Regions from separate parts of the Arthrobacter sp. Soil761 genome, predicted to be linked through region 2. Evidence: predicted binding sites of a transcription regulator. Region 2 holds the regulator's gene; the other holds the start of a gene.

Region 1 (8,924 bases), 110 kb from region 2:
GCTTTCACCTTGCAGCATGCGGCCGGCCGGGATGCCGGTCCACGCGGAAATGACCTCCGCGATGTCTTCTGCCGTCACTTCCTCCGCCACCATCTGGACGGACTTGTCCGTCACGGCAGCCTCCGCTTCGGCAGCGGCGTTCAGCTCGCGTTCCAGCGCCGGAATTTCCCCGTAGAGGATCCGCGAGGCGGTCTCCAGGTCACCCTCGCGCTGGGCCTTGTCCGCGGCGGACCGCAGCTCATCGAGCTTGGCCTTCAGGTCACCCACCCGGTTCAGGCCGGCCTTTTCAGCCTCCCAGCGGGCGTTGAGCGCGGAGAGCTCCTCCTCCTTGTCCGCCTTGTCGGCCCGGAGCGCAGCCAGCCGCTCCACGGAGGCAGCGTCGGTCTCGCCCTCCAGCGCGAGCTCCTCCATGGTGAGCCGGTCCACCTGGCGCCGCAGCTGGTCGATCTCCTCCGGGGCGGAGTCGATCTCCATGCGCAGCCGGGACGCGGCCTCGTCCACCAGGTCGATGGCCTTGTCCGGCAGCTGGCGGCCCGAAATGTAGCGGTTGGACAGCGTGGCTGCCGCCACCAGCGCGGAGTCGGCGATGGAGACCTTGTGGTGCGCCTCGTAGCGCTCCTTCAGGCCACGGAGGATGCCGATGGTGTCCTCCACGCTGGGCTCGCCAACGTACACCTGCTGGAAGCGGCGTTCCAGGGCTGCGTCCTTCTCGATGTTCTCCCGGTACTCGTCCAGCGTCGTGGCGCCGATCAGCCGCAGCTCGCCACGGGCCAGCATTGGCTTGAGCATGTTGCCGGCGTCCATGGAGGAGTCGCCGGTGGCGCCGGCGCCCACCACGGTGTGGATCTCGTCGATGAAGGTGACAATCTGGCCGTCTGAGCCCTTGATCTCCTCCAGGACCGCCTTCAGCCGCTCCTCGAATTCGCCGCGGTACTTGGCGCCGGCCACCATGGAGCCGAGGTCAAGGGAGATGAGGGTCTTGCCGCGCAGGCTTTCCGGGACGTCGCCGGCCACCATCCGCTGGGCCAGGCCTTCCACCACGGCGGTCTTGCCCACGCCGGGTTCGCCGATGAGCACCGGGTTGTTCTTGGTGCGGCGGGACAGGACCTGGACAACGCGCCGGATTTCGGCGTCCCGGCCGATCACGGGGTCCAGCTTGCCGGCGCGGGCCATGGCGGTGAGGTCGGTGCCGTACTTCTCGAGCGCCTGGAAGGTGTTTTCGGGGTCCGGGCTGTCCACCTTGCGGTCGCCGCGGACGCCCGGCAGGGCGGCGAGGAGTGCCTCGCGGGAGGCGCCGGCGTCGCGCAGCAGGCGGGCGGCGGCATCGTTGCCGGTGGAGAGGCCCACCAGGAGCACCTCGGTGGAGACAAAGCTGTCGCCCAGACGGTCCGCTTCCTCCTTGGCGTGCTGGATGGCCTGCAGTGCGGGCCGGGACAGCTGCGCCTGCTGGCTGGAGCCGCCCGACGTGGCGGGCAGTGCCTTGATGGCACTGCTGGCCTGGACGCTGACGGCATCGGGATCGGCGCCGGTTGCGCGAAGCAGCGCGACGGCGACGCCCTCACGCTGGTCCATCAGCGCCTTGAGGAGGTGGGCCGGTTCCACCTGGGGGTTGCCGGCCGTCGAGGCGTTCATTGCCGCGGCGGAAAGAGCCTCCTGGCTCTTGGTGGTGAATTTGACGTCCAAAGAGAGCTCCTTTCGGGGGCTTGTTGACTAAGTTGAGTCTACTACGCTCAACTTTGGACGGCGACGTCCACTAGCCATGTTTGCCCACGGCGAAACGGCTGTCCAGAGCCGGAGGTCCCGCCGGGCCTGCTTGGACAATCGGCTGCCGGGACATACTCCGCCTAGGTCCCGTACACGGACACGGCCGCAGCCTTGACCACGAAGTGCACCGTCATGCCGGGGACAAGGCCCAGGTCGGCGGAGGCAGCAGGGGTGATGTCCGCGGCCAGGCCGCCGGCCCGGACGCGGATCTGGTCGCCGTGCGGCTCGAGGTCCGTGATGGTGACGGCAAACGAGTTCCGCGGGCTGCCGTGCGCATCGTCGAGGAACACGGAAACGGCCGACGGCGGGAACACGGCGACGCCGGGACCGCCCGCCCTGGGCAGCGGGCCAGGCTCCCCGGACGCCGCGGCGGGGACGGCTTCCTCGTCGTGGCCGGCAATCCGCAGGCCGTGGCTGGTCCGCACCCCCGCCCCGTCGAGGATGCCCGGAATGAAGTTCAGCCCGGCGAGCCCGGCGGCAAAGGAGCTGCGCGGCCGCTCCAGCACCGCCCGGGTGGGGCCTTCCTCCGCGATCCGGCCGTTTTCCAGGATGACCACCCGGTCCGCGAGCACCAGCGCGTCCAGTACGTCGTGGGTCACGATGATGGCCTGCCGGCCTGCGAGGACGCGCTTGAACAGGCGGCGCAGCAGCGGCGCGGAGTGGATATCCAGAGCTGCCAGCGGCTCGTCGAGCAGGAGGAGGGCGGGGTCGGCGGCGAGCGCACGGGCCACGGCCACGCGCTGGGCCTGGCCGCCGGACAGCTGGGCGGGACGCCGCCCGGCCAGTTCTCCGGCCTCCACCTCGGCCAGCCAGTGCAGCGCCTGCTCCTCCGCATTCCGCTTGGAAACTCCGGCGCTGCGGGGCCCGAACGAGACATTGTCCAGGGCATTCAGGTGGGGGAAGAGCAGCGGTTCCTGGGCCAGCAGGGCGGTGCCACGGCGGTGCGGAGCCGCCCACGTACGTTTTCCGCCGTCGAGGTCAAAGAGGGTCCTGCCGTTGAGTTCGGCCCGGCCGCTGTCCGGCCGCAGGAGGCCCGCGATGCCGGCCAGCAGGGTTGATTTACCGGCACCGTTGGGCCCCATGACGGCCACGGTTTCGCCCGGTCGGACGCTCAGGGCCACGTCGAAGCTGCGCCCGGCCACCACTGCGTGGAAGGACAATGTCACCGGACACCCCCTCCTGCCGGGGCCGGCGCCGTCGTCCTTTTGCCTGACCCGGAACGGCCCGGTGCCGGGCGCCGGTATGCAAGGGCAACCACCGCCACGGCGACGGCCACGAGTACCAGGGACAGGGCGACGGCGGCGTCCGGGTCCGTTTCGCGCTGCAGGTAGATTTCCAGCGGCAGGGTCCGCGTCACCCCCTGCAGGCTGCCCGCGAACGTCAGCGTGGCGCCAAACTCGCCCAGGCTCCGCGCGAAGGCGAGGACCGCGCCGGACGCCAGCCCCGGGAGCACCAGCGGAAGCGTGACGCGACGGAACACCATGCCGGGCCGGGCACCCAGTGTCGCCGCCACCGCCTCATACCGGGAGCCCGAGGTGCGCAGGGCACCCTCAAGGCTCACCACCAGGAACGGCAGCGCCACGAACGTCTGCGCCAGGACCACCGCGGTGGTGGAGAAGGCGATCTGCAGGCCGAGCACGTTCAGCGCCTGCCCCAGCAGCCCCTGCCGGCCGAACGTGTAGAGCAGCGCGATGCCGCCCACCACAGGAGGAAGGACCAGCGGCAGGAGCACCAGCGAGCGCAGCAGCCCCTGCAGGCGGAAGGTGCCCCGGGCAAGGACCAGGGCCAGCGGCACGCCCAGCACAATGCACAGCAGGGTGCTGGCGGCCGAGGTCCGCAGGCTCAGCCCCAGCGCCGTCAGCGACGGCCCGGAGGTCACCAGCGGAAGGAACCGTGGCCAGTCCACGCGGAGCACCATCGCCAGCAGCGGAAGCACGACGACGACGGCGGCCAGGACGGCCAGCACGCGGACCCAGCCGGGGATGCCGGAGTAGGCCGGACTTGGGGTGCGTCGCCGCACCATGGGCAGAAAGGGCTGCCGACTGCCTGCCTGCTCCCGGGTCACTTGACGCTTCCGTCACCGATTCCGGCCGGCCCAAACCCCGCTGCAGCGAGGACGCGCCGGCCTTCCGGACCGGTGACCAGGTCCAGGAAAGCCCGGGCGGCGGCCTTGTTCCGGCCGCCGGCGACGCCGGCGATCGGGTAGGTGTTGACCGCACTCCCTGATTCCGGGAACTGGATCCCGGCCACCTTGGACCCGGCGGACTTGATGTCCGTGCCGTAGACCAGCCCGGCGTCGGCCTCCCCGGAGGCCACCTTGCCCAGGACGTCCGTGACCGCGTTCTCCTCGCTGACCGGATTCAGCGCCACTCCGGCCGCCTCCGCGGCCGTGGCCGCGGCAGTCCCGCAGGGAACCTGCCTTGCGCAGGTGACCAGTTTGAGGCCCGGCCGGGCAAGGTCCTTCAGTGCGGTGATTTCTGCCGGGTTGCCCGGCGCTACTGCGATGGCGAGGGTGTTGGTGGCGAAGTTCCTGGCGGCGCCGTCCACCAGCCCGGCGTCCTGCACCTTCTTCATGTTGGCCAGGTCCGCCGGCGCGAAGACATCCGCCGGCGCCCCCTGGCTGATCTGGCTGGCCAGGTCCGAGGACCCTGCAAAGCTCAGGGCAACCGTGGTGCCGGGGTTTTCCGCCTCGAAGGTGCGGGCGAGTTCGGTGAAGGTGCCTTTGAGGGAGGCGGCCGCGAAAACGGTGATGGTGCCTTCCGGCTTGGCGCCTGAGCCGGCTGCGCTGTTGCCTGCGCTGTTGCCCGCGCTGTTGCCCGCGCTGTTGTCCTCGCCAGGGCCTGTGCCCTGGGCCGCTCCGCCCGCAGCGCAGCCGGTGAGGACGGTCAGCAGCAGCACGGCGGCCGGCAGGACAGCAAGGGAAAGGAGCCGCGCCAGGGAGGCGGACACCGCGGTACGCGTGGAGGTCCGGGTCATGCGGTGGCCCTGCCCTTCGGGGATTCGATGATGACCGTTGTTGCCTTGACCACCGCCGTGGCCACCGAGCCCGGTTCCAGGCCCAGTTCCCGCACGGCCTCGCTGCTCATCAGCGAGACCACCCGGAACGGCCCGCACTGCAGTTCCACCTGTGCCATCACCTTGTCCGTGATGACGTTGGTGACCAGGCCCACGAACCGGTTCCGGGCGGAGCTGCTCCCGCTCCTGGGGTCATCGGGCAGCTGGGCCAGCTTTTGCGCATGCGTGGCCAGCTCGAGTCCATCGACGGCGAGCCGGCCGGAACCGTCCCGGAGCGGGGTAAGTGTTCCGTGCTCCGTCCAGCGGCGGACGGTATCGTCACTTACGCCCAGGAGACGGGCAGCCTCAGAAACGCGGATAAGGGTCATTCCCTGATTCTAGTCCGCAGATGCGGATTATGCCTCCGCTTCTGGGAGCATATGCAAAATGACTGCGTGCCCCGTGGCTGCGCGTCCCCTGCCCGAAGGGCGGCACTAGACTCCTTCCATGGCCATCTACATCGACCCGCCGCTGTGGCCTGCACACGGAACACATTTCTCGCACCTGGTCTCGGACTCTTCGCTGGATGAGCTGCATGCGTTCGCAGCTGCCGCGGGGATCCCGGAGCGGGCGTTCGACGGCGACCATTACGATGTGCCGGAACGCCGCATTGAGGAGCTGGTAGCGGCAGGCGCGGTCCGGGTGGAGGGCAGGGTGCTGGTCCGCAAACTGATCGCCAGCGGGCTCCGGATCCCGGCACGCCGGCGGAACAAGTCGCTGAAGGTCCCACTGCTGACCCGCTGGGAAGCCATCATGCCGGGCCGTGACGCACTCTTCCTGGACCTGCTGGACCGATGGAGCGAACCACACCGCCATTACCACGGCTGCACCCACCTGCTCTCCGTCCTGGAGGCACTGGACCTGCTCACCGAACCGGGCGAGGCGCCGCGGACCGTGCTGCTGGCGGCCTGGTTCCACGATGCCGTGTACCGCGGCGCGGCGGGCAGGGACGAGGAGGAGTCCGCCCGGCTGGCGGAAAGCCGGCTGGCCGGGACCGGACTGCCGCCGGACGAGGTGGCGGAAGTGGCGCGGCTGGTCCGGCTCACGTCGGACCACCGGCCCGAACCAGGGGACCACGACGGCGCCCTCCTCTGCGACGCGGACCTCTCGGTCCTCGGCGGCGATCCTGAGGAATACGCCCGCTACCTTGCCGCTGTCCGCAAAGACTACGCGCACATCGGTGACGCCGACTTCGCAGCCGGCAGGGCCGCCGTCGTGCGCCACCTGCTGGAACTGGACCCGCTCTTCCACCACCCGCGGGCCCGGGAACTATGGCAGGACGCCGCGCACCTGAACCTGAAAGGTGAACTGGCATGAACGCCCCGGGCTCCGGTTCACGGCACACGCACTCCGCCAATGCCGCGCACCGCCAGCTTCCGTTCACGGTCAGGCTGGACTGGGGCCTTGATGGAGCCGGGACCGTGGCGTCCGGCGCCGACATTGCGGTGGTGGTGGATGTCTTTTCCTTCAGCACCTGCGTCAGTGTGGCGCTGGACCGCGACGCGGAGGTGTTTCCCTACCCGTGGCGGGACACCAGCGCCGAAGACTTCGCCGCCCACCACCAGGCGCAGCTGGCCGGCCCGCGCGGCGGTGGCGGGCTGAGCCTCTCCCCCGCAAGCCTCCGCGCGGCAGAAGCCCTGGGAAAGGTGGTCCTGCCCTCCCCCAACGGGTCGGAACTTTGCCACGCGCTGGCCGGGGACGTACCGCTGGTGGCCGCAGTGTGCCTCCGGAACGCCGCAGCCACGGCCGACTGGGTGGCGGCGAACCTTCCGGAGGACGCGGTACTGGCGGTGGTTGCCGCCGGGGAGCGCTGGCCGGACGGCACGCTGCGGCCTGCGGTGGAGGACCAGATCGGGGCGGGCGCGTTCATCGCCGGGCTGGCGGCCGCCGGGAGGGGCGGCTACGAAGCCGGGGACGGCAGGCACGGTTACGCGCCGGAGGCCGTAGCTGCCATGGCCGTTTTCGAAGCCGCCGAACCACGGCTGCGTGAGATGCTCCAGTTGTGTTCCAGCGGCCGCGAGTTGACCGGGGCCGGCTACCCAGAGGACGTGGACATCGCCGCGGAACTGGACCAAAGCGGTTCGGTGGCCCTCCTGCGCAACGGGGCGTTCCGGCCGCTCTAAGGGGCTGCGGCTTCCACGGGTTTACGGATGCCGGAACCGGATGCAAAACTGCACGGATGAGCCTGCGCATCCAAGCCCTTGCCATTGATTCCACCGACCCCCGGGTTCCTGCTGCCTTTTGGGAAAAAGCGCTTGGCTGGCGCCGCACCCATGAAGAGGACGACGAGATCGTGCTGGAGCCGCCGGTAGGCAGCGCCGGGGACGGCGTGTTGCCGGACCTGCTTTTCCTCAGGGTCCCGGAGCAGAAGGAACTCAAGAACCGCCTTCACCTGGACCTCCGCCCGGAGGACCAGGACGCGGAGGTGGCCAGGCTGGAAGAGCTGGGCGCCCGGCAAATCTCGGTGGGACAGGGGGCAGCGGCAACCTGGGTTGTCATGGCTGATCCCGACGGCAACGAGTTCTGCGTGCTGCGGGCGATGCGCCCGGACGGATCCGCCTAGCGGTAGCGGCTGACGGGGTAGTTGCTCACAAACGGCGCATTGGTGGGCACGATCTGCTTGCCCAGCGGCATAAGGGATACCGGGATGAGCTTGAGGTTGGCGATGGCCAGCGGGATCCCGATGATGGTCACGGCCATGGCGAACGCGGTCACCACGTGGCCGATGGCGATCCAGATGCCGGCCACGAGCAGCCAGATCACGTTGCCCAGCAGCGAGAAGACACCGGTGCCGCCGGGCTTGTCCACCACCATCCGGCCGAACGGCCACAACGTGTAGGCGGCGATCCGGAACGAGGCGATGCCCCAGGGGATGGTGACGATCAGCAGGCAGCAGACCACGCCCGCGAGGAAATAGCCCAGGGCCAGCCACAGGCCGCCGAAAACCAGCCAGATGATGTTCAGAAGTGTCTTCATGCACCCATTCTGCCCCCAGCCCCTGCCACACGGCGCTGGGGGACTCCCCTGATCCTGCCCTGATCCCCGGCCGGGCTGCGGCGCCTACACCGTGGCGGCCGACTTTGCGGCGTGGACAAAGGCGCGGATCTTGGCAGGGTCCTTCACGCCCCGGGATGCCTCCACGCCTGAGGAAACATCCACTCCCCAGGCATGCGCGGCCGCTGATGCCTGGCCAACATTGGCAGCGTCCAGTCCGCCGGCGAGCAGCCAGTTCCGTCCCTGCAGCACCGGCAGGTCCGCCACGGAGGCGTAGTCCCAGGATTCCCCTGAGCCCGGCACCGCGGCGTCAATCAGGAGCAGGTCCTCGCCCCAGTCGTCGAACTCATCCTGGCCGGCACCCATGGTGACGGCCCTGACCAGCTTCATGCCGGCGTCGTGCACTGTTGCCACGTCCGCACGCGACCGCTGGCCGTGCAGCTGGATCCATTCCAGGCCTGCGGCCCGGGCAATGGCGATGGCGTCCGCCACGGGCTCATCCCGGAAGACCCCGATCGGGGAAACACCCTTGGGGACCCCTGACAGCAGGGAGGCCACCTGCGACGGCGAGACAACGCGGGGGCTTGCGGTGAGGACGAACCCCACGGCGTCCGCGCCGGCATCCACCGCTTCACGCACCGATTCGGGCGTGCTGAGACCACACACTTTAACGAACATTCCCGGCTCCTTCAGGCTGTTTTCGTGATGACCCCCCGCAGGAGAGTAGCAGGGACAGGGTACGGGCTGCGACGCGTGACCACCGCAGCGAACTAGGCTGGGCTGATGCAGATCATCCGCTTCGCTGAACTCAAGGCCGAACCATGGCGCAACGGCGGCGGGGTGACCAGGGAAATCGCCCGCCAGGGCGCGGCCGACGGCGGCTGGGACTGGCGTGTGAGCATCGCAGACGTGGCCAAGGCCGGGGACTTCTCCGCGTTCCCCGGCATGGAGCGGGTCCTGACGGTCATCGAGGGGGAATTGCTGCTGCTCACCGTGGACGGGGTGGAACAGCCCCTGGAGAAGTACCGTCCCTTCAGGTTCGACGGCGGCGCCGCCACCGTGGCCAAACTGCCCACCGGGGACATCCGGGACCTGAACGTCATCACGCGAAC
Region 2 (8,924 bases):
AACAACATCGAGCGCACCATCGCTTCAGTCAAGCGCCACATGGGCACCGACTGGAAGGTGGACATCGACGCCAAGAAGTACACCCCGCAGGAAATTTCCGCGCGTATCCTCATGAAGCTGAAGAACGACGCCGAGTCCTACCTGGGTGAAAAGGTCACCGACGCCGTCATCACCGTCCCGGCCTACTTCAACGACGCCGAGCGCCAGGCCACCAAGGAAGCCGGCGAAATCGCAGGCCTGAACGTCCTGCGCATCGTCAACGAGCCCACCGCCGCGGCACTGGCCTACGGCCTCGACAAGGGCAAGGAAGACGAACTCATCCTGGTCTTCGACCTCGGTGGCGGCACCTTCGACGTCTCCCTGCTGGAAGTCGGCAAGGACGAAGACAACTTCTCCACCATCCAGGTCCGCGCCACCGCCGGTGACAACCGCCTGGGCGGCGACGACTGGGACCAGCGCGTCGTTGACTACCTGCTGAACCAGCTCAAGGTGAAGGGCATCGACCTCTCCAAGGACAAGATCGCCCTTCAGCGCCTCCGCGAAGCAGCTGAGCAGGCCAAGAAGGAACTCTCCTCCTCCACCAGCACCAACGTCTCGCTCCAGTACCTCTCCGTCACCCCCGACGGCCCGGTCCACCTGGACGAGCAGCTGACCCGCGCCAAGTTCCAGGACCTCACCAAGGACCTGCTGGAGCGCACCAAGAAGCCGTTCCACGACGTCATCAAGGAAGCCGGCATCAAGCTCTCCGACATCAACCACATCGTGCTGGTGGGCGGTTCAACCCGTATGCCCGCCGTCTACGACCTCGTGAAGGAACTGGCCGGCGGCAAGGAGCCCAACAAGGGCGTGAACCCGGACGAGGTCGTCGCAGTCGGTGCAGCCCTGCAGGCCGGCGTGCTGAAGGGTGAGCGCAAGGACGTCCTCCTGATCGACGTCACCCCGCTGTCCCTCGGCATCGAAACCAAGGGTGGCGTGATGACGCACCTGATCGAGCGCAACACCGCCATCCCCACCAAGCGGTCCGAGACCTTCACCACGGCGGATGACAACCAGCCGTCCGTGGCCATCCAGGTCTTCCAGGGCGAGCGCGAGTTCACCCGCGACAACAAACCGCTGGGCACGTTCGAACTCACCGGCATCGCCCCGGCACCGCGCGGTATTCCGCAGATCGAGGTCACCTTCGACATCGACGCGAACGGCATTGTGCACGTCTCCGCCAAGGACAAGGGCACCGGCAAGGAGCAGTCCATGACCATCACCGGTGGCTCCAGCCTCTCCAAGGAAGACATCGACCGGATGGTCCGCGACGCCGAGGAGCACGCAGCCGAGGACAAGGCGCGCCGCGAGGCAACCGACACCCGCAACACGGCCGAGCAGCTTGCCTACTCCGTGGACAAGCTGATCGCCGACAACGCGGACAAGCTGCCCGAAGAGGTCAAGACCGAGGTCCAGGCCGACGTCGACAGCCTCAAGAAGGCCCTTGAGGGCACCGACGACGCCGCTGTGAAGTCCGCGTTCGAGAAGCTGCAGGCTTCCCAGACCAAGCTGGGCGAGGCCATCTACGCCCAGGCCGGTTCGCCGGACGGCGCAGGCGCTGCAGGTGCTGCAGGTGCTGAAGGTGCCGCCGGAGCTTCGGCAGGTTCCAAGGACGAGGACATCGTCGACGCCGAAATCATCGACGAAGACGAAGCGAAGAAGTAACCCATGCCGCACCACGGTAACGAGGAAGAGCACAACACATCCGCAAGCCAGCAGAACACGCAGGGCAACGGCCAGGAGCCCGTCATTCGGGACAACCGCAAGGTTGACCCGGTGACCGGGCAGGCCCGGCACCCCGGGGGCGGCCAGTCCGCTCCGGGGGCCGGTTCCCGGGCCGGGGCAGCAGATTCCGACGGCGACGCGCTGGCCCAGGCCGAGGAGATTCTCAACGGCGTGGACGTGCCGGCCGAGGAATCCGTGGCCCAGGGTGCGCCCGCAGGGTCCGCCGGCGCCGAGGCAGCCGAACTGCGCAACGACCTGCTCCGCCTTCAGGCTGAGTACGTCAACTACCGCAAGCGCGTTGAACGCGACCGTGCCGTGGCAGGGGAAATGGCCGTCATCGGCGTCCTGAATTCCCTGCTCCCGGTTCTGGACGACGTCGACGCCGCACGGCAGCACGGTGACCTCACCGACGGCCCCTTCGCCGCGATCGCCACCAAACTGGAGAACGCGCTGAAGACCTACGGCCTGGTCCGCATCGACGAAACCGGCGTGGAGTTCGATCCCACGATCCACGAAGCCCTGATCCAGCAGCCCGGCGAGGACATCGAGGTTGACACCGTCAGCCAGGTCCTCCGCTCCGGCTACAAGTCAGGCGACCGTGTCCTCCGCGCAGCCCAGGTGATCGTGGCCGTCCCGGCTTAGTTGCCCCTCGCCTCCGCGGATGAGGGGGTCCCGCCCGGGCCCCCTCATCCGCTCCGGCGTTCAGCGGTAATCTCGCCCTAACGCTTTTGTACTTTGAAAGGAAACGCCATTGGCTAGCCAGGATTGGGTGGACAAGGACTTTTACAAGATCCTTGGTGTTGCCAAGGACGCTTCCGACGCCGACATCAAGAAGGCCTACCGGAAGCTTGCGCGGCAGCACCACCCTGATACGAATGCGGGGAACGCCGCTTCCGAGAGGAAGTTCAAGGACATCTCCGAGGCTTATTCGGTGCTTTCGGATCCGGATGAGCGCCAGCAGTATGACGCCATCCGGGCCATGGGCAGCGGGGCCCGCTTTGCTCCCGGCGGCGCCGGCGCCCCCAACGGCGGGTTTGAGGACATGTTCGGCGGCCTGTTCACCGGCAATACCGGACGGCACGCCGGTGGTTTCAATCCCTCCGCCGGCGGCATCCCGCCCGAGTTCGCCGACCTCTTCGGCGGCTTCGGCGGCGCCCCCGGATTCCAGCGCGCCCCGCAGAAGGGCGCCGACCGGACCGCGTCGACCAGCATCTCCTTTGCCGGCTCCATCCGCGGCACCACCATCGGCCTGCGTGAACCCAGCGGCGAGGTCATCGATGTCCGGGTTCCCGCGGGTATCAAGGACGGCCAGAAGGTCCGCGTGCGTGGCAAGGGCCAGCCCGGTCCCGCCGGCAATGGTGACCTGGTGGTCTCCGTGTCGGTCCAGCCACATGCGTTTTACACGCGCGACGGCGACAACCTCCGGATCCACGTCCCCGTCACCTTCCCGGAGGCTGCTTTGGGCGCGGACATCGAAGTTCCCACCATCGACGGCGACAAGGTCAAGGTCCGCGTCCCGGCAGGCACGCCGTCCGGCCGTACCCTGCGGGTCAAGGGCAAAGGCGTCAAGACGCCCAAGGCCACCGGCGACCTGCTGGTGACGATCGACGTCGCGGTTCCCAAGAATCTCAACAAGGACGCCGAAGCTGCGGTCAAGGCGTTCGCCGAGGCCACGTCGTCGGCGGACGTTCGCGAGGGCCTGGCAGCCAAGGCCCGGCTCTAGGCGCGGAGGTGAGGCGTGGACATCAATGCTGACCAGCCGATCTTTGTGATTTCGGTGGCGGCAGAGCTGGCGGACATGCACCCCCAGACCCTGCGGCAGTACGACAGGCTTGGCATCGTCAAGCCCAGCCGTGCCCCTGGAAAGTCCCGGCGCTATTCGCAGCGTGACGTGAACATGCTGCGGGAAGTGCAGCGGCTGTCGCACGAAGGTGTGTCGCTGGAGGGGATCAAGCGCATCCTGGAACTCGAAAACCAGGTGGCAGCCCTCCAGAGCCGGATCGCTGAACTCACCGAGGAACTCGGGCGGCGGCCGCGTTCCGTGGATTCGCGCATCTTCGCCGCCGGCGCCGCGGGCGATGTGGTGAGCCTGGCCCGTGGCCAGCGCCCACGGCCCCGGTCACAGGCGGTCATGCTGTGGCGGCCCCGGGCGATCGGACAATAAGTGCCCTCGGACAATAACCGGATGCCGGAGAGCAGGTAGCGTTTTCCCGGTGCCCCGGACAAATATGAGTACCCGCTACTCGTGACGGAAAAGCCCCCTGGAATTTGAATGGAACCATCGCCGGATCAGCGGCGATGGTTCCGCAATTTCTGGGGGTTTTCGTGTTTAAGGTTCTCAGCGAAGCTGCTTCAACCCGGGTCCGGCCATGAGCCCGGGGATGGAATCCGTGGCCGCGTTCAGCAGCTCCTTGCCGGGGCAGATCCTGCTGGCCATCGGGCAGACCATTGTTGTGGTCTGCGTCTGCTTTGACATGGTCCGTGAATTGTCCGTCCCGCGGTCCCACCGGCGTTACGTGGCCAGCACCGTCTTCCGTACCCTGGCGATCCCGTCGATCGTGGCCAATGCCATGACCGTCTTCATCGCCCTGGTGGTGTCCTCCTGGGTGGACGTGGTGATGGGCATGTTTGTCCTGGTGGCCATTGTTTTCCGGTTCCACCACAACCAGGACGAGGACAACTGGTGGAAGGGCAAGGGCAAGAAACTTGCCCGGTGGGCCCGCCGGCAGTTCGCCGGCCGGACGTCCACGGCCCCGGCCATGGGGTAGCGCCGCGAAGCCCCGGGAGCCCGGCGCCGGCAACCTTGCGTGCCGGGCTCCCGCGTCAACATCAGCCGTTGATCACCTGCGGTACGCCCAGGGCCTTGAGGCCCTCCACGCCGAATTCCACGCCGTAGCCGGACTGCTTGGCGCCGCCGAACGGGATGCGCGGGTCCACGGCGCCGTGCCGGTTGATCCACACGGTTCCGGCCTGGATGCGGGCCGCGACCTCCCGGGCTGCTTCCAGGTTGGGGGACCAGACGGAGGCGCCCAGGCCGACGTCGAGCCCGTTCGCCTTTTCCACCGCCTCGTCGATGCTGCTGTAGCGGATGATCGGCAGGGCGGGGCCGAACTGTTCCTCGGCCACCAGCGGGTTGTCGTTGTCGATGTCCGCCACCAGGGTGGTGGGGTAGAAGTAGCCGGGCTGGCTGGTATCCGGGTTCCCGCCCAGCAGGACGCGTGCCCCGGAAGCCTTGGCCGCCTCCACGAGGGTGGCCACGACGTCGTACTGCGCCTTGTTCTGCAGCGGTCCCAGCACGTTGTTCTCGTCCAGGCCGTTGCCCATGGGCATCTGCTTGGCGACCGCCACGAGCTCGTCACAAACGGCGTCGTAGATGTCGTCGTGGACGTAGAGGCGCTTGAGCGCGGCGCAGGTCTGGCCGGTGTTGAGGAAGGCGCCCCAGAAGATGTCCGTGGCGATGGCCTTGGGGTCGGCGTCGGGCAGGACAATGCCGGCGTCGTTGCCCCCAAGTTCCAGGGTGAGCCGCTTGACGGTGTCGGCGGAGGACTTGATGATGGCGCGGCCGCCGGCGGTGGAGCCGGTAAACATGATCTTGCCGATCGCCGGGTGGTCGGTGAGGCGGGCGCCCACCTCGCGGCCGCAGGACACCACGGACAGGATGCCTTCGGGGAGTTCCTCGTTGAGGACCTTGACCAGCGCCAGCACGGAGAGCGGAGTGTTGCCGGAGGGCTTGACGACGACGGTGTTGCCCATGCGCAGGGCCGGCGCCAGCTGCCAGACGGCGATCATCATGGGCCAGTTCCACGGACCGATCGCCCCGACCACGCCGATGGGCCGGTAATGCAGCTCGGCGCGGGTCTCACCGTCGTCCACGATGGTTTCCGGTTCCAGCGGCAGGCCGGCCGTGGCGCGGAGCCAGGCGACGCAGGCGCCCACTTCGAAGCGGGCGTTTGGACCGTTCAGCGGTTTGCCCTGCTCGCGGGAGAGCAGCTGGGCGAGTTCCTCGGCGGAGCGTTCGACGGCGTCGGCTGCCTTGAGCAGCGCGGCGGACCTTGCGTCGTGGCCCAGGGCAGCCCAGGCTGGCTGCGCGGCCACGGCTGCGGCCACGGCGCTTTCCAGGTAATCGCGGCTGTGGACGGGGGCTTCGCCTACCGGTTCGCCCGTGGCCGGATTGAGGATGGTCCGGCCAGTGCCGGCAGCGGGGGCAATGGAGGCAAGAAGTGCATCGTACGTTTCCAAGGGATACTCCACATCGAGTAGGCGAGGACGCCAGCCGGTCGGCGTAGCGGGTTACTCCCCAGTTTGGGTGAGTGCCCGCCCCCGCTCTTGTGTTTGTGCGCAGGACTGTTGGCGGAGAGGGAACGGCGTAAAAATCGGCCCGCCTTATTGTGAACTTGTCAGATTAAGCCTTAGGGTGGGGATCAGGCCGGCGAAGCCCTCGAGAACCGCCGGGTAACTCCTCCCCGGATCCAGGCAAACGACCCCGTCAAACGCCCAGCAGCGGTACCGCGGCCCTTATTGCGCCACGGCGCACAGGTGCTGGGTTTTGCGTCGTCGACGCCCCCGACAAGCAGGAGAACACCATGACCGTGGAGTCCGAGCTCACTGAAGCGCCCGCAACAGCACCTACCGACATCTCCCGAGGGGGCAGCTACGTTACGTTGCCACCCGGATCGGAGGTATCGCCGAAGCTTGAGGGCAGCTACGTCACGGTGCCCGGAGCCCTTCCCGGACATGGCAACAGGGCCCAGGGCACGTACGTGACACTTCCCGCGGCGCCGGCGGGGGCGACCGAGATCAGCTACACCCGCGTCGGCTGACCCGCGTCAAGAAGCACCTGCCACCCTTTCGACCAGGGCGGCAGGTGCTTCTTCCCCGCGGTTACCCGGCGTAGGGGTCGGCGATGCCGATGTATTGGGTGGTGGTGTATTCGGCGATGCCTTCGGAGCCGCCTTCGCGGCCCAGGCCGGATTGCTTGACGCCGCCGAAGGGTGCGGCGGCGTTGGAGATGACGCCGGCGTTGAACCCGACCATGCCGAATTCGATCTGTTCCGCGACGCGCAGGAGGCGGTTGAAGTCGCGGCTGTAGAGGTAGGACGCCAGACCGTATTCGGTGTTGTTGGCGAGCCGGATGGCGTCTTCCTCGGTGCTGAAGGTGGTCACCGGGGCTACGGGGCCGAAGATTTCCTGGCCAAGGATCGCCGCGTGGTTGGGCACGTTGGCCAGGACGGTGGGCTGGTAGAAGTAGCCCGGTCCGTCCACCGGTGCGCCGCCGGTCACGGCCACTGCTCCGGCGTCGACGGCGGCGCTCACCAGTGCATGCACCTCATCACGGGCGCCCGCGTCGATGAGGGGTCCCACCTGGGTGGCCGCCTCGGTGCCGCGCCCGGTGTGCAGGGCGCCCATGGCGGCGGCGAACTTCCGGGTGAACTCCTGCGCCACGGATTCGTGGACCAGGAACCGGTTGGCCGCGGTGCAGGCTTCGCCCATGTTCCGCATCTTGGCTGCCATGGCCCCTTCGACGGCCTTGTCCAGGTCGGCGTCTTCGAAGACGATGAACGGCGCGTTCCCGCCGAGCTCCATCGAGGTGCGCAGCACGTTCTGCGCGGCGTCTGCCATGAGGCGCTTGCCGACGGGGGTGGAGCCGGTGAAGGAGACCTTCCGCAGCCTTGAGTCCTTCAGGAGCGGGCCGGAAATCCCGGACGCGGAGGAGGATGCGACGACGTTGAGGACCCCGGCGGGAAGGCCGGCGTCGAGCATGGTCTGGGCGAAGTACTGCGCCGTGAGCGGGGTGAGCTTGGCGGGTTTGAGGACCATGGTGCAGCCGGCGGCGATGGCGGGGGCGACCTTGCGGGTGGCCATGGCGAGCGGGAAGTTCCAGGGGGTGATGAGCAGGCAGGGGCCCACGGGTTTGTGCTGGACCAGGATCTTGTTCCTGCCCTCCGGGGTGGTGAGGTAGCGGCCGTAATCGCGGACGGTTTCCTCCGCGAACCAGCGCAGGAACTCCGCCCCGTAGGTGACCTCACCGCGGGCCTCGGCCAGCGGTTTGCCCATTTCCAGGGTCATCAGCAGGGCGAAGTCCTCGGCCCGCTCGGTCACCAGGTCGAAGGCCCGCCGGAGGATCTCCGCCCGGGTCCTAGGTGCGGTGCGCGCCCAGGACGCCTGCACGGCGTCGGCTGCATCGAGTGCGGCAATGGCGTCTTCGCTGGTGGCGGAGGCGAGGGTGGCGAGCACCTCCCCGGTGGCGGGGTCGTGCACATCGAACGTGCCGCCGTCGGACGCCTCGCGCCACTGACCGTTGATGAGCAGGCCGGTAGGGACGGAAGCCAGGAGCGAGGCTTCATGCTCCGGCGAAAAGGCAGGGGAGATCGCAGAAAGTGTCATGGGAAGTCCTTAGGAAGGGAAGGTCAGTAGCTGGCGGGGGTGTCGCCGTCGGCGTGGGGAATGTACTTTGCTGCGAGGGCCTCGGAACCGCGGGCGAGGAGTGCGACGTCGGCGCCCACCAGGATGAAGTCCGCGCCGTTGGCGAGGTAGTGCTCGGCCGTGGCGGGAGCGAAGGCGTTGACGCCCCCGGGTTTCCCGGCCGCCTTGGCAACGGACAGGCAGTGTTCGACGGCGGCGCGCACCTCGGGGTGTTCCTGCTGTCCCAGCAGGCCCATGGAAGCGGCGAGGTCGGAGGGGCCCACGAAGATGGCGTCCACACCGTCCACTTTGAGGATGTCCTCCACAGCCTCGACGGCCGCCGTCGATTCAATCTGGACGGTGACGCTGATGGTCTCGCTGGCCCGGGCGAGGTAGTCCGGGACCCGGTTCCAGCGTGCGGCGCGGGCCAGGGCCGAGCCCACGCCGCGGGCGCCGTAGGGCGGATAGCGGGTGGCAGCAACCGCCGCCTCCGCTTCCGCCACCGAATTCACCATGGGGATCAGCAGGTTCTGAACCCCCAGGTCCAGGTACTGCTTGATCACCACCGTGTCATTCACCGGCGGCCGGACCACGGTGTGGACCGGGTAGCCATGGATGGCCTGGAGCTGGGCGAGGATGGACTCGAGGCCGTTGGGGCTGTGCTCCGCGTCCACCAGCAGCCAGTCCAGCCCTGCCCCCGCGCAGAGTTCGGCGACCAGCGGGCTGCCGGAGCACACCCACATCCCGGCGAGCGGGCGGCC

What was found. The regulator HspR, encoded in region 2, represses chaperone genes until heat shock. The targets are predictions, from matches to a motif close to AAGTTGAGTCNNNNNGACTCAACTT.
Region 1: clpB (ATP-dependent chaperone ClpB) is a predicted target of HspR. The motif match lies at 1,713-1,737, and genes of this name have one in related genera.

Annotation. Positions count from the first base shown of each region.
Region 1 covers NZ_LMSF01000023.1:232,654-241,577, forward strand. Annotated here, with positions in the region: gene clpB (ATP-dependent chaperone ClpB) at 1-1,683, opposite strand, end outside; gene ASG79_RS13200 (sulfate/molybdate ABC transporter ATP-binding protein) at 1,845-2,930, opposite strand; gene ASG79_RS13205 (ABC transporter permease) at 2,927-3,787, opposite strand; gene modA (molybdate ABC transporter substrate-binding protein) at 3,826-4,740, opposite strand; gene ASG79_RS13215 (TOBE domain-containing protein) at 4,737-5,147, opposite strand; gene ASG79_RS13220 (DUF4031 domain-containing protein) at 5,266-6,135, shown strand; gene ASG79_RS13225 (2-phosphosulfolactate phosphatase) at 6,132-6,941, shown strand; gene ASG79_RS13230 (VOC family protein) at 6,998-7,381, shown strand; gene ASG79_RS13235 (YccF domain-containing protein) at 7,378-7,794, opposite strand; gene ASG79_RS13240 (phosphoribosylanthranilate isomerase) at 7,879-8,490, opposite strand; gene ASG79_RS13245 (HutD family protein) at 8,596-8,924, shown strand, end outside.
Region 2 covers NZ_LMSF01000023.1:340,548-349,471, reverse strand. Annotated here, with positions in the region: gene dnaK (molecular chaperone DnaK) at 1-1,701, shown strand, start outside; gene ASG79_RS13735 (nucleotide exchange factor GrpE) at 1,705-2,403, shown strand; gene ASG79_RS13730 (DnaJ C-terminal domain-containing protein) at 2,513-3,484, shown strand; gene ASG79_RS13725 (heat shock protein transcriptional repressor HspR) at 3,500-3,925, shown strand; gene ASG79_RS13720 (hypothetical protein) at 4,143-4,529, shown strand; gene ASG79_RS13715 (aldehyde dehydrogenase family protein) at 4,591-6,000, opposite strand; gene ASG79_RS13710 (hypothetical protein) at 6,345-6,581, shown strand; gene ASG79_RS13705 (NAD-dependent succinate-semialdehyde dehydrogenase) at 6,643-8,145, opposite strand; gene ASG79_RS13700 (HpcH/HpaI aldolase family protein) at 8,169-8,924, opposite strand, start outside.